One region of the Aeromonas sp. AE23HZ002T15 genome, then DNA from elsewhere that is predicted to be linked to it. Evidence: riboswitches for the same ligand, from Rfam matches in the RefSeq annotation. Region 1 holds a riboswitch; each other region holds the start of a gene.
What was found. Region 1 has a riboswitch for cyclic di-GMP ahead of gbpA (N-acetylglucosamine-binding protein GbpA). Riboswitches for the same ligand answer to the same signal wherever they lie in the genome.
Positions count from the first base shown of each region.

Region 1 (3,418 bases):
CCAGCATCTGCGCCTCCGAGTGGCGGTTGTCGGCGATCAGCGTCTCCCCGTGCACCACCCGGATGTGGGCGTTGAGGGGAGCGCCGTCACCGACGGGTGGGCGCTGACGCGCCGCCGCCATGCAGGCCGAGGCGGTCGCCCAGGCATCCTCCACGCTCTGGTTGCACACCCGTGCCAGGGGCGCCGCGCTGAAGCCCTCGCCTGTCAGGCTCTGCAGGGTCTGATCGTGGGTCATGCCATTGCCCGGCCCCCAGTAGTGAGCGGCCAAGTCCGGGCCGATGCGCGGGTTGTCGGTGAGGTAGCCGTCCCGGCGCAGGAAGTAGGCGCGGGTCTGCTCCACCGCCATCAGGGCCAGCAGGTAGCCGTGATAGGCGCAGGCCGACTCCTGATTGAGCAGATGGGGAATGGCGAGCAGCGGGCGCGGGCTCTCCACCCCCAGGATCTTGCGCTCCCACTGGCGGGCCAGCGCCAGCACGGCGGCCGGGGTGCGCTCGGCCTCGTCCATGGCGTAGAGATCCCGCTCGAAGTAGGCCACCAGGGCTATCTGGCGCTCGTTGAAGGCCCTGAACGGCTGGCGTGCCTCTATCATGGCCTTGATGAGGGCGTCCGGGATCACCTCCCCGGCCGCGTTGCGGGCGTAACGCTTGAGCCAGTCCGCATCGTCCAGCAGGCTGTCGCAGAACATGGACTGGGTCTCCGCATAGGCCATGGAGGTGGGCGGGAACTCCTGGGAGAAGCAGGGCGCGTTGCCGGTCACGTTGGCAAAGTGGGCCGCATGGCCTCCCTCGTGGAACAGGGTGTTGAGGCCGCTCCAGCCGCTGCCCACCTGGGCAGGATCCGCTAGGCTGGTGAAATTGACCACGGCCGGCACCCACTGCCCCTCCTGCCAGAAGCTCGGCACCGGGCCGTGACAGAAGCCGTTCTCGTATTTCCCCTCCCGGTTCAATAAATCGAGCGTGAGGGTCGCATCCCTGTACTGGATGCCGAGACGGCGGAAGCTCTCGACCCAATCCTTCAGAGCCCGGGAGAAGGGCACATAGGGATCGAGCTGACGGGTCACGTCGCCACTCACGAAGTAGCGCAGGTTGTGGGGCAGCAGCGCCGCCTCCCCCTTGGTCGCCTTCAACTCGGCGAGGCCCAGGTGCACCCTCTCCTCGGTGCGGGCGATAAAGTCATCCAGCACGGCGAACAGCTGCTCCGGACTCATCTGCTCGTTCTTGTGCACCTTGTAGTCGAAGTAGTCCCGATAGCCCATGGCGCGGGCAAAGCGGTTGCGAAGTGCCACCACCTCGAGGAAACCGTTGTCCACCACCCACTGCTCCAGGGTGTGGAACATGGCGATCGCACTCTGGCGCACCCCCTCGTTCTGGCTGGCCGCCAGCGAGGTGCTGGCCGCCGGCAGGCTGCCGGCCACCTGGCGCCCCTGCTCATCGAGCAGGCTGAGTTTGAGTTCCTTGCGGCGGGCGAACAAGTCTGCCTCGGCGGCCACCAGCTCGTCCATCAGGGCGGCGGCGGCCGGATCCTCGATCACGTTGCACTCGAAGAAGGCGATCCAGCCCCCGAGCCCGCGTTTGAGATCCGCCCCATCGGCCTCGGCCAGCATGGCCCGCAATATCGGCAGCCGCGCCGGATCGGCGCAGAAGGCCTTGTAAGCCTGTTCGGCAGCGGTGAAACCGGCCTGATCGTCGCTGGTGCCCATGTAGGTGGACCAGAACAGGTCCTCCTTGCGCCTGTGTACCTGCAGGTAGTCGGCGTTGAGCTGGTTCAGGTAATTCCTGGCATTGGAAGTCATAAGATCCCTCTTTATCGGTGGCCTCGGCCAGCCGTTCCTTTTTGGTGATGCCCCATCCTCGCGGGACAGGGCAGGGTGCGCCGGGATGCGCCCCATCACGCTAGCAAAAGCGGCCCCCCCTGTCTGCCAAATGCGGGGATTATCTGCGCAAGGGACGGCGCACTGCCCCCACTCTGATCCCTCGCCGGCCAAGCGACCCCACCCACGGCAGCCCACTCCGCCTCTCCAGAGCCACCCCCTTCACCCAAGGAAGCAGCCGGGGAGTGGGTGACGGCACAAGGCCTGAAGATGCATTCACACCTTCATGTTTAATATTCACGGAGGCCGCCGGAATACCGAATCGAGTGCAAATTTAAAAAGAAAAACAAAATCTTACGTATTGGCTCTACTCCGATGAGGTCAAGCTGTAAAGATTTACACTTAATAATTCAATCAAAAGAAGTCATGATAGGGAGGTCGTAGTCAAATGCGACACCATGACCCTTTTTGTAGTCATTTGGCAAACTGGTTGAAAGGCCAGGACGCAAAGCCTCCGGTCTAAAGACATGATGTCCAGGATAGCGGGGTTGCAACACCGTGTTTCGGGGAACTCCCCTGCCAACTTGACTGCCCACATCTATCGAACAGAGGAATGTATGGCAGCAACTATTCAACTCAATCGCCTCGCGGCCGCGCTGGCGCTGCTGGCCAGCGGCGGCGTGCTTGCCCACGGCTATATCAATCAGCCGGAAGGACGCAACTACCTGTGCAAGACCGGCGGCAACATCCAATGTGGCGCCATCCAGTGGGAGCCCCAGAGCCTGGAGGCAGCGTCCGGCTTCCCCAATGGCGGCCCGGCCGACGGCCAGATAGCCTCCGCCGGCCACACCCAGTTTGGTGAACTCAACGCCCAGACCAGCGATCGTTGGACCAAGCGCAACGTCCAGGCCGGTCCCTTCGCCATCGGCTGGACCTTCACCGCCAACCATGTCACCCGCAACTGGCGCTACTACCTCACCAAGCAGGACTGGAACCCGAACCAGCCGCTGACCCGGGCCTCCTTCGATCTCAATCCCTTCTGCGTGATCGACGGGAAGATGGAAAAACCCGCCATGCAGGTCACCCATAACTGCACCCTGCCGGCCCGCACCGGCTATCAGGTGATCCTGGGGGTCTGGGAGGTGGGCGATACCACCAACAGCTTCTACAACCTGATCGATGCCCGCTTCGAGGGAGGCACCCAGCCCCCCCTGACCTGGAGCCAGGGCGGGACCATCTATCCCTCCATCGATCTGGCGGCCGGTGACAAGGCCATGACCCGGGTGTTCGACGCCAGCGGCGAGCGCACGGATCTGCAAACCGTGCTGACCATCGCCAATACCGAGCAGGGTCAGAAAAACAACTGGGCCCACGCCCTGGCCAGCAAGATCAACGCGGAGCAGAGCCAGATCCGCGCCGGCCAACAGGGGACAGACGGTCAGTTCAACCCTGTCTACGGCCAGAACCCCGTCTACCTGAAGGCGGGCAGCAACCTGCAACGGGTCGAGATCCAGCTCGAGCAGCAGCAACCGCCCATCGGTGACAGCGTCAACGTGAGCGGCCTGGAGCGCGAATACCTGCTCGACAACGGCAAGCTGACCCTGAACT
Region 1 covers NZ_CM201342.1:1,829,371-1,832,788, forward strand. The annotation lists gene ACT5M9_RS08345 (M3 family metallopeptidase) at 1-1,792, opposite strand, end outside; cyclic di-GMP riboswitch class I at 2,281-2,366, shown strand; gene gbpA (N-acetylglucosamine-binding protein GbpA) at 2,428-3,418, shown strand, end outside.

Region 2 (3,418 bases), 1.2 Mb from region 1:
GTCATCGGCGGCAACTATGTGGTCGGTCTGGTGGTGTTCGTGATCCTGATGATCATCAACTTCGTGGTCATCACCAAGGGGGGAGAGCGGATCTCCGAGGTCTCAGCCCGCTTCACCCTGGACGCCATGCCGGGCAAGCAGATGGCCATCGATGCCGATCTCAACGCCGGTATCCTGGACCAGCATCAGGCCAAGACCCGCCGGGAGGAGATAGCCAGAGAGGCCGACTTCTACGGGGCCATGGACGGGGCCTCCAAGTTTGTGCGCGGCGACGCCATCGCCGGTCTGCTGGTGCTCATCATCAATCTGGTGGGTGGCCTGGCCATCGGTATCTTCCAGCACTCCCTGCCGGTCTCCGATGCGTTTCGCATCTATGCCCTGCTCACCATAGGTGATGGTCTGGTCGCCCAGATCCCCTCCCTGCTGATGTCCACCGCCGCGGCCATCATAGTGACCCGGGTCAGCGACGAGGGGGAGATGTCGGATCAGGTCGGCCAGCAGATCCTGGCCTCGCCCCGTGTCATCTACACGGCGGCGACCATCATGCTGATCCTGGGGCTGGTGCCGGGCATGCCCATGCTGGCCTTCCTCAGCTTCGCCGCCGTGCTGGCCTGGACCGGCTGGAGCGTCAGCAAGCGCAGGGCCCAGGATCCGGCGCTGGATGCGGCCGAGGAGCTGACCCGGCAGATGGTGCAGCCCGAGCCACAGGGGCTGGACTGGCAGGATCTCGCCCCCGTGGACACGGTCGCCATCGAGCTCGGCTATCGGCTGGTGCCTCTGGCGGAGGCGGACAAGGGGGCCGAGCTGCTGGCCCGGGTGCGCGGCATTCGCAAGACTCTCTCCGAGCAATATGGCTTCCTGCTGCCCGAGATCCGGGTGCGGGACAACCTGCAACTGCAGCCGGACCAGTATCGCATCAAGCTCTCCGGCATCGCCCTGGCCATGGGCAACGTGGATTGCCAGCGGCTGATGGCCATCAGCAGCGGGGAGACCTATGGCGCCCTGGATGGCGAGCTGACCCAGGATCCGGCCTACGGCATGAATGCGGTCTGGATCTCCCCGGACAACAAGGCCAAGGCGCTGAACCTGGGTTATTCAGTGGTGGATTCCGCCACCGTCATCGCCACCCATACCAGCAAGTTGCTGAGGGAGCAGCTGGATGTGCTGTTCGGCCATGACGAGGTGGGCAAGCTGGGCCAGTACCTGGCGGTCCAGTCCCCCCGGCTGGCGGAGGAGCTCAACCTGGCCCTGACCCAGATGCAGCAGTTGCGGGTGTTCCGCCAGTTGCTCAAAGAGCAGATCAGCCTCACCGACATCCGCACCATAGCTACCACCCTGCTGGATGCGAGCGAGCTGACCAAGGATCCCGTCCTGCTGGCCTCGGACGTGCGCTGCGCACTGAGGCGGCAGATCGTCAGGCAGGCCATCGGTTCCCGGGACATCCTGGCGGCCTTCACCCTGGATGACAGGCTGGAGCAGACGCTGCTGAGCGCCATGAACCAGTCCCAGCAGCAGGGTAAGATCCAGCTGGACAGCTTCCCGGTGGATCCCCAGCTGCTGGCCCAGTTGCAGCAGAACATGCCGCTGGTGAAGGAGCAGTTGCAGCAGCAGGGCTATGCCCCTGTGCTGGTGGTCATGCCCCAGCTCAGACCCCTGATCGCCCGCTATGCCCGCTCCTTCTCAAAAGGTCTCAAAGTGCTCTCTTATAACGAGATCCCGGAAGACTTGCGGGTGGAGGTAATTGGCACCCTCGGCTGAAGTTGAATTGCCATGTCAACATCTTGATCAGGAAGTGGTTATTCCGCATATCTACTTGAATTGTCATATAAAGCCGTTATGATGTGACGGCTTTTGACGTGATGCACACTGGAATAAATAACAAAATACAAACAATCAGGTGTATCTCATGGCTTTAAGGATAACAAAGCCATGCCATCCTAATACGGGTCGTCGCATGATAAAGGCAAACTGAACTGAAAAGTCAGGACGCAAAGCCTCCGGTCTAACAGCATTGATGCTAACGATAGCGGGGTTACCAAGGCCATGATTCTCGCCTTGTTTTCATACCACTATAAGGTAAGCGCTCAATTAAGAAGCGTTATTCTTGTCGTGGTGCGTTTTTATTTATCACGGTCAGTTCTGTTGATTGATTCATGTGCAATCACAGGTTCGGGTTAATATGTTTTCTGATTTATCTATCAAGGAAAATTCAATACCCGTCGGTGTTGAATCGCACGCACATTTATTATTTGTCTCCTCATCGTTATCAAATGGAAACGATATTGGGGAGATGTTGTTGAATTGCGGCTACCGGGTTTCCTGCCAGGATTCCATCTCCCGGGCCAAGCAATTCCTCTCCTGCCATTCGGTGGATCTCATCCTGCTCGACATGGCGGTCATGACCGAAGCCGGCCCCTCCAGGGTGCATGAGCTGACGGGGGCCGACTGCGTCATCCTGGTCAATGAGGATCAGGCCTACCTGGCGGCGGAAGCCATGCGGGCCGGCGCCATCGATTACATCATCAAGCCCTTCAGCCAGCGCCAGATCCTCGATGTGGTGAGGGGGGCCTTGCGACTGCGCCAGGCCATTCCCAACCTGGTCGCGACCTCTGCCCTGAGCCTGCAGGTACTGCAACTCGCCAGGCGCGCCGCCAAGACCTCGGCCACCATCCTCATCGGTGGCGAGTCGGGGACGGGCAAGGAGCGGCTGGCCCGCTACATCCACGACATGTCCAACCGGGCGAACAAACCCTTCGTAGCCATCAACTGCGCCGCCATCCCGGAGGCCATGCTCGAGTCCATCCTGTTCGGTCACAGCAAGGGGGCCTTCACCGGCGCCACCGCCAGCCAGCAGGGCAAGTTCGAGCTGGCCCAGGGGGGCACCCTGCTGCTCGACGAGATCTCAGAGTTGCCCCTGGCGCTGCAGGCCAAGCTGCTGCGGGTATTGCAGGAGAAGGAGGTGGAGCGGCTCGGCAGCCATCAGGTGATCCCGCTGGATGTGCGGATCATCGCCGCCAGCAACCGGGATCTGAGGACGCTGGTGGCACAGGGGGAGTTTCGCGAAGACCTGTTCTATCGGCTCGATGTGCTGCCCATGAACTGGCCCGCCCTGCGGGAGCGGCCCGACGACATCCTGCCCCTGGCCAGCCACTTCATCGAACGCTACGCCGCCCAGCAGGGTTATCGGCTGAGCGAGGGGGCCAGCAGGCAGCTGCTCTCCTACGACTGGCCCGGCAATGTCCGTGAACTGGATAACGTCATCCAGCGGGCCTTAATTATGGCTCGCGGATTGCATATTCAGGCCGTCGATTTGATGCTGCCCCATTACGCAGCGGAGGCTGACAACCCGTTGTCGCAGGCCCTCGCGGCCCCCGAGGGGCTCAGCGAGACCAAACGGCATGCGGAATTTCAATTCGTC
Region 2 covers NZ_CM201342.1:3,017,256-3,020,673, forward strand. The annotation lists gene lfhA (lateral flagellar biosynthesis protein LfhA) at 1-1,758, shown strand, start outside; cyclic di-GMP riboswitch class I at 1,953-2,040, shown strand; gene lafK (lateral flagellar response regulator transcription factor LafK) at 2,294-3,418, shown strand, end outside.
Region 2: it holds a riboswitch for cyclic di-GMP, as region 1 does, so the genes downstream of both, lafK (lateral flagellar response regulator transcription factor LafK) here and gbpA (N-acetylglucosamine-binding protein GbpA) in region 1, are expected to answer to the same signal.

Region 3 (3,418 bases), 1.7 Mb from region 1:
TTCCTCACCCTGCTGGCGGAGAGCGGCCTGCTGGCGGGCTCCCCCCTGGAGGCCCTGCTGGCGCCGCCGGACTGGCCTGCTTTTCGGGATCTGAGCATCGGGGCCTGGTGCATCTTCATCAGCCTGCTGCTCAACCTGGTGGGCTATGTGGCGGGATCCTTGCTGTCGCGGGCGGCGGTGAGCGAGCGGCTGCAGGCGGCGAACTTCGTCGGCAAGCCGAGCCGGGATCAGGCGACCCTCTATCAGGCGCGGGTCTCGGTCAAGGAGCTGGAGATGCTGGCGGCCCGCTTCGTCGGCTCCAGCCGGGTCAAGCGCGCCTTCGGCCGCTTCGCCGGCGAGCACGGCGGCACCCTGGCGCCCCAGATGCAGGCGTCGGCGGAGCTCATCGCCCACACGGAGCGGCTGCTGGCCGGGGTGTTCGGCACCTCGTCGGCGCGCCTGGTGCTGGCCTCCGCCCTGCAGGGGCGCAACATGCAGCTCGAGGAGATCGCCACCATAGTGGACGAGGCCTCGGATGTGTTCCGCTTCAACCGCGGCCTGCTGCAGGGGGCCATAGAACACATGGGGCAGGGGATCTCGGTGGTGGACAGGGAGCTCAAGCTGGTGGCCTGGAACCGGCGTTATATCGACCTGTTCCACTACCCTCCCGGCCTCATCCAGGTGGGGCGCTCCATCGAGGAGATCATTCGCTACAACGCCGAGCAGGGGCTGTGTGGCCCGGGGGAGATCGAGGCCCATGTGGCGCGTCGGGTCGCCTTCATGCAGCGCGGCAGCCCCCACGTCTCGGCCCGAGAGCGGCCGGATGGGCGGGTGATCGAGATGCAGGGCAACCCCATGCCGGCGGGGGGCTTCGTCATGACCTTCACCGACATCACCCCCTTCCGGGCGGCGGAGCGGGTGCTGCGAGAGGCGAACGAGCACCTGGAGGCTCGGGTGGCGGAGCGCACCCATGAGCTCTCCGAGCTCAACCGTCAGCTGCTGCTGGTGAACCAGCAGGTGGAGCGGGCCAATCACTCCAAGAGCCGTTTCCTCGCGGCGGTGAGCCACGATCTCACCCAGCCCCTCAATGCGGCCAAGCTGTTTACCTCCTCCCTGCTGGAGATGTTGCCCCAGGAGGGGGAGCAGGCCGCCGAGCAGATCCGCATCGCCCGCCATATCGATGATGCCCTGGGAGCGACCGAGGATCTCATCACGGATCTGCTGGACATCTCCCGGCTGGAGGCGGGCAAGTTCAAGGCGAAGAAGCTCGACTTCGCCCTGAGGGACGTGTTTGACAACCTCAAGGCGGAGTTCGGGGTGCTGGCTCAGGCGGGAGGCATCCAGTTCTCCGTGGTGGAGAGCCGGCTCGCGGTCCACAGCGACGTGCGCCTGCTGCGCCGGGTGCTGCAGAACTTCCTCACCAATGCGTTTCGCTACAACCCGGGGGGCCGGGTGTTGCTCGGCTGCCGCCGGCTCGGGGACAAGGTACGCATCGAGGTGTGGGACAACGGCCCCGGCATCCCCTTCGACAAGCAGGAGACCATCTTCGACGAGTTCTCTCGCCTGGACCACTCCCGCACCGCCCGCGAGCAGGGGCTGGGGCTGGGGCTCGCCATTGCCCGCGGCATCTCCCTGGTGCTGGGCCATCAGCTCTCATTGCGCAGCTGGCCGGATGTGGGCTCGGTCTTCGCCATCACCCTGAACCTCGCGGCTCGCCCCGTGATGCCGTTGCCGGTGGCGGCGCCCGTGGTGCGGGACAGTCAGCTGGAGGGGGTCAGGATCCTCTGCATCGACAACGAGGAGGACATACTCACCGCCATGGACTCCCTGCTGGGGCGCTGGGGCTGCGAGGTGCGCTGTGCCCAGAGCCTGGAGCAGGCGCAGTCGCTCATCGCGGGCGGCTTCCTGCCGCGCCTGGTGCTCTCCGACTATCACCTGGACGATGGCAAGACGGGTCTGCAGGCCCTGCACATGATCCGGCTGGCCCATGGCAACGGCATCGGCGGCATCATCATCAGCGCGGATCGCAAGAGCGAGCTGCAGGCGCAGATCCGCGAGCACGGCTTCGGCTATGTCAGCAAACCGGTCAAGCCCCTCAAGCTGAGGGCCCTGATGAACAGCCTCCTGTTGCCCATAGCGTGACTGCATTCACAGAATCCATCTTTGGCCCTTCTGGCTGATAACGGTTCTCATCCCGATGCATCGGCGACGTTGTCGCCGGTTTGCATGCATGATCGCAGCCAACTCTGAATAGTGAGTCCCTCTTACTGTCATTTCTACTAGGTGGCGTGAGGTTTTCTCTCATCTATAGTCATTCGGCGATTATTTTCATCGCAAACCAAGTTGTGCAAAAAAGGCAAACCGGATGAAAGTCCGGGACGCAAAGCCTCCGGTCTAAGGGTCAGAGTACCTAGGATAGCGGGGCCACCACAGGTTGTATCGTCCATGGAGCCAAGCCATGGTAGCGATGTTGTCTGCGTTACCTGTCAGGTTGCGTTGCCTTTTTCGTTGTTCATACCAATAACGAAATAAGGAAGTTCAACTATGTTCAGTCCAAAACATTCCCTGCTGGCGCTCCTGGTCGGGGGGATCTGTTCTACCTCCGCCTTCGCCGCCGCCCCCGGCAAACCAACCATCGGCTGGGGCGAAACCAAGTTCGCCATCATCCAGGTCGATCAGGCCGCCACCTCCTACAACAAGCTGGTCACCGTCCACAAGGATGGCGCCCCGGTCAGCGTGACCTGGAACCTCTGGTCCGGCGACGTGGGCCAGACCGCCAAGGTGCTGCTCGATGGTAAGGAAGTCTGGTCCGGCGCCGCCAGCGCGGCGGGCACCGCCAACTTCAAGGTCACCAAGGGTGGCCGCTACCAGATGCAGGTGGCCCTGTGCAACGCCGACGGCTGCACCCTCTCCGACAAGAAGGAGATAGTGGTGGCCGACACCGACGGCAGCCACCTGGCGCCGCTCAATGCACCGCTGCAAGAGAACAACAAGCCTTATGCCAACAAGTCCGGCAAGGTGGTGGGGGCCTACTACGTGGAGTGGGGGGTCTATGGTCGCAAGTTCACCGTGGACAAGATCCCGGCCAAGAACCTGACGCACATCCTCTACGGCTTCACCCCCATCTGTGGCGGCAACGGCATCAACGACAGCCTGAAAGAGATCTCCGGCAGCTTCGAGGCGCTGCAGCGCTCCTGCGCCGGCCGTGAGGACTTCAAGGTCTCCATTCACGATCCCTGGGCCGCGGTCCAGATGGGACAGGGCAATCTCACCGCCTTCGATGAGCCCTACAAGGGCAACTTCGGCAACCTGATGGCGCTCAAGAAAGCCAATCCAAACCTCAAGATCCTGCCGTCCGTGGGTGGCTGGACCCTGTCCGATCCCTTCTACTTCTTCAGTGACAAGACCAAGCGCGACACCTTCGTCGCCTCCATGAAGG
Region 3 covers NZ_CM201342.1:3,482,974-3,486,391, forward strand. The annotation lists gene ACT5M9_RS16320 (hybrid sensor histidine kinase/response regulator) at 1-2,121, shown strand, start outside; cyclic di-GMP riboswitch class I at 2,325-2,411, shown strand; gene ACT5M9_RS16325 (glycosyl hydrolase family 18 protein) at 2,524-3,418, shown strand, end outside.
Region 3: it holds a riboswitch for cyclic di-GMP, as region 1 does, so the genes downstream of both, ACT5M9_RS16325 (glycosyl hydrolase family 18 protein) here and gbpA (N-acetylglucosamine-binding protein GbpA) in region 1, are expected to answer to the same signal.

Region 4 (3,418 bases), 250 kb from region 1:
CCGCCGAAGTAGCGTTCCTGGCCGAGCGAAGCCTTGGGCAGGCTGACGAAGGCGTAGTGTTGGCTGGCGTCTTTCTGCTGGGCATTGAGGCTCTTGACCAGGTCGCTGATGGCGGAGTGATCGTCGAAGCCGTTGTTCTCCATCTCCATCAGGCCGAGCAGGTCTGCGTCCATCTCGGTGATGGCGTTGACTATCTTGGTGCGCTGCTGCTGGAAGTCTTCCAGGCTCTTGGCGCCGCGGTTGCAGCCCTTGGCGCTGTCCGCATCCGCCTGATCCTTGCACAGCACGTTGAGGGCTCCGCCCACGCTGGAGTGGCTGGTGAAGTAGTTGAGCACGTTGAAGCTGCCGACCCGCAGATCCGCGCCGGCGGTGCGGGCAGGGGCAGGGAGGCGATCGTTCTCGTCGGTGCGCAGCAGATCCCCGACCGTGATGGCCTGCTCTTTCGGCACGATCAGCCGGTACTCGTTGTAGCTGTAGCCGACCAGAGCCTCCAGGTTGACCGGGGCATCGCCGATGCGCAGATACCCCTGCTCGGGCTCCCAGGCGGGCAGCCAGGGCAGCTTGCCATCGGCGGCCTTGAAGTCGGATTCGAGGAACACCCGGTTGCCCGCATTGGCCTCGGCCAATGCCTTGGCCTCGTCGCTATTGGCCACGTGCAGCTGGGTCGGTTTCACCAGGGGGGCCAGGTGAGAGAGCACCAGGTTGTTGCGCCTGGCTGCGTAGTCGTAGCTGAAGTTGCGGCTGATCTTCAGCTCGCTGCCGGCATCGAGGCGCACCCGCATCCCCTCGTGGCGCTCCAGCGCCCGGGCCAGGGTCTCCCCCTCCAGCACCCGCAGCGCCGTGGCGGCAGGGGCAGTGCCCTGGGCCAAGACCTGCAGACGGGGCGTGCCGCCGTCGAAGACGGGCTTGAGCTGGGTGTGGTTGTAATACTCCTCGACTTTGGCCTCCAGACAGATCTCGGCCCCCGGCTTGATGCCCGGATACTTGGTTGCGAAGTTCTTGTCGTTGAGATAGACGAAGATGCCGTCCGAGCTCTGGGGATCGCCATCCCCCTGCGGATCCTGCAGGTAGAAGCCCTTGTTCAGACTCTCGCCGAGGGCGCTGACCACGGCCCTGACCGAGACGCTCTGGGTGCTCTCGAACTGACCGTCCGGGACCAGGGGGCTCTTGTCGCCACTGCCCTGGATGGCGGGGATGGGGATGAGGGCGCTGTCGGCCGGGCAGCTGAAGCCGGCGGCCTGGAGTGACGGGGACGCGAGCGCGAGCCCCACGGCCAGTGACAGCAGGGTAGGGGTACCTTTCATTGTGTTTCCTTTTTTATTTTTGCCAGTGTTTCCATAGCCTTGGTGCCTGAACCAAGGGCGCGCATTGTCACACTTCTGGCTGCTCATACCAGTGAACCAGCGCACATTATGGGGAAGCAAAAGAGGCTGTCTCTATTTTTTTGACACAGCTAACACTATGAAATTGATGATAAAGATGTCATCTCATCGAAGCCGAAATTGTGTGAGCACGGCGGCGTTTACATATTTCTCTTTGAGAATGAAGATTGAGTGTTAGCCACTTGCTTCCTATACTCGGGCTGTTCCTCACGGAACCCAGGTAAAGAGCAAACCGACAGTGATGTCGGGACGCAAAGCCTCCGGTCTGCCAGCGATGACAGATAGCGGGGCTTCCCCGGGTGACATGAGGGTATGTGGCCCGTCCATGGCCTGTTGTCGACCCCTTTCGCCTGTTGCTGTTGCGCTTTGCCCGGTCATTAAAAGCCAAGACCAACAAGGAAGATAACAAGATGCAACAGACCCTCAGGCCCAGCAGGCTCGCCATGCTGGTTGCCCTCGCGGCCATGCCCGCCTGGGCGCAGGCCGCCTATCCCGCCTATCAGGCCGGTACCGCCTACAAGGCTGGCGACGTCGTCAGCAACGTGGGCAACCTCTACGAATGCAAGGAATTCCCCTACTCCGGCTGGTGTGGCGCCTCGCCCTATCACTATGCTCCCGGGGTGGGTACCGTCTGGGCCGATGCCTGGAAACCCTTCACCGATGGCAGCACGACGCCGGGCATGACCCTCACCATCGGCTCGCCCGCCGCCGGCAGCAGCGTCAACGAAGGGGCGCCGGTCGCCCTGACGGTGAGCCTTGGTGGCAACAGCAGCGCCCTGGTCAAGGTCGAATACCTGATCGATGGCACCCAGGTGGCGGTGAGCAGCGCGGCCCCCTGGTCGGCGAGCTGGACCGCCAGCGGCGTCGGAGCCCACCAGCTGACATCCCGCGCCCTGGACAAGGATGGCAAGGTGCTCGGCGAGGCCAGCGCCAGCTTCAATGTCGCCGCCGTGGTGGCGCCCGAGGCGCCCAAGGTGAGCATCGCTAGCCCGGCCGCCGGTGCCAAGGTGACCCTGGGTCGCAGCACGGCGGTGAGCGGCAATGTCACCGACGCCAACAACGACGTGGCCAGGGTCGAGCTCTTCGTGAACGGCCAGAAGGTGGGCGAAGACACCAGCGCCCCCTGGCAGGTGAACTGGACGCCCCAGAACAAGGGGCTGACCGGCCTCAAGCTGGTGGCCACCGACAAGGGTGGCCTCTCTGGCGAGTCGGCCCAGGTGGATGTGCAGGTGGAAGAGGCGGCCCTGCCCCCCACAGGCGGTAACCTCTCCTGCGACGTGCGCCAGATCTACCGCGCCGATGGCAGCGAGTGCATGGGGGATGACCATGCCCGCCGTGTCATCGGTTACTTCACCTCCTGGCGCACCGGCAAGAACGGTCTGCCCGCCTACCTGGTCAACGACATCCCCTGGGACAAGATCACCCACATCAACTACGCCTTCGCGGCGGTGGATGAGCAGAGCCACACCATCAAGGTGGATGACGCCGCCACCAAGATGACCTGGAGCGGGGTGCCGGGTGCCGAGATGGATCCCGAGTTCGCCTATCAGGGTCACTTCAACCTGCTCTCCAAGTACAAGAAGCAGTATCCGGACGTGAAGACCCTGATCTCGGTGGGGGGCTGGGCCGATACCCGCGGCTTCTATACCGCCACCACCAAGGGCGACTGCTCGGTCAACACAGCCGGCATCAACGCCTTTGCCGACTCTGCTGTGAGCTTCATCCGCCAGTACGGCTTCGACGGCGTGGACGTGGACTATGAATACCCCACCTCCATGAAGGACGCGGGTAACCCCAACGACTTCCCGCTCTCCAACCAGTGTCGGGCCAAGCTGTTTGCCAACTATGAAGTGCTGATGAAGACACTGCGCACTCGGCTGGACAACGCCGGCACCGAGGATGGCCGCAAGTACATGCTGACCATCGCCTCGCCGGCGTCCGCCTATCTGCTGCGCGGCATGGAGAACTTCCAGGTCACCCAGTACCTGGATTACGTCAACCTGATGACCTATGACTTCCACGGAGCCTGGAACAAC
Region 4 covers NZ_CM201342.1:1,581,481-1,584,898, reverse strand. The annotation lists gene ACT5M9_RS07210 (ExeM/NucH family extracellular endonuclease) at 1-1,304, opposite strand, end outside; cyclic di-GMP riboswitch class I at 1,599-1,680, shown strand; gene ACT5M9_RS07205 (glycosyl hydrolase family 18 protein) at 1,793-3,418, shown strand, end outside.
Region 4: it holds a riboswitch for cyclic di-GMP, as region 1 does, so the genes downstream of both, ACT5M9_RS07205 (glycosyl hydrolase family 18 protein) here and gbpA (N-acetylglucosamine-binding protein GbpA) in region 1, are expected to answer to the same signal.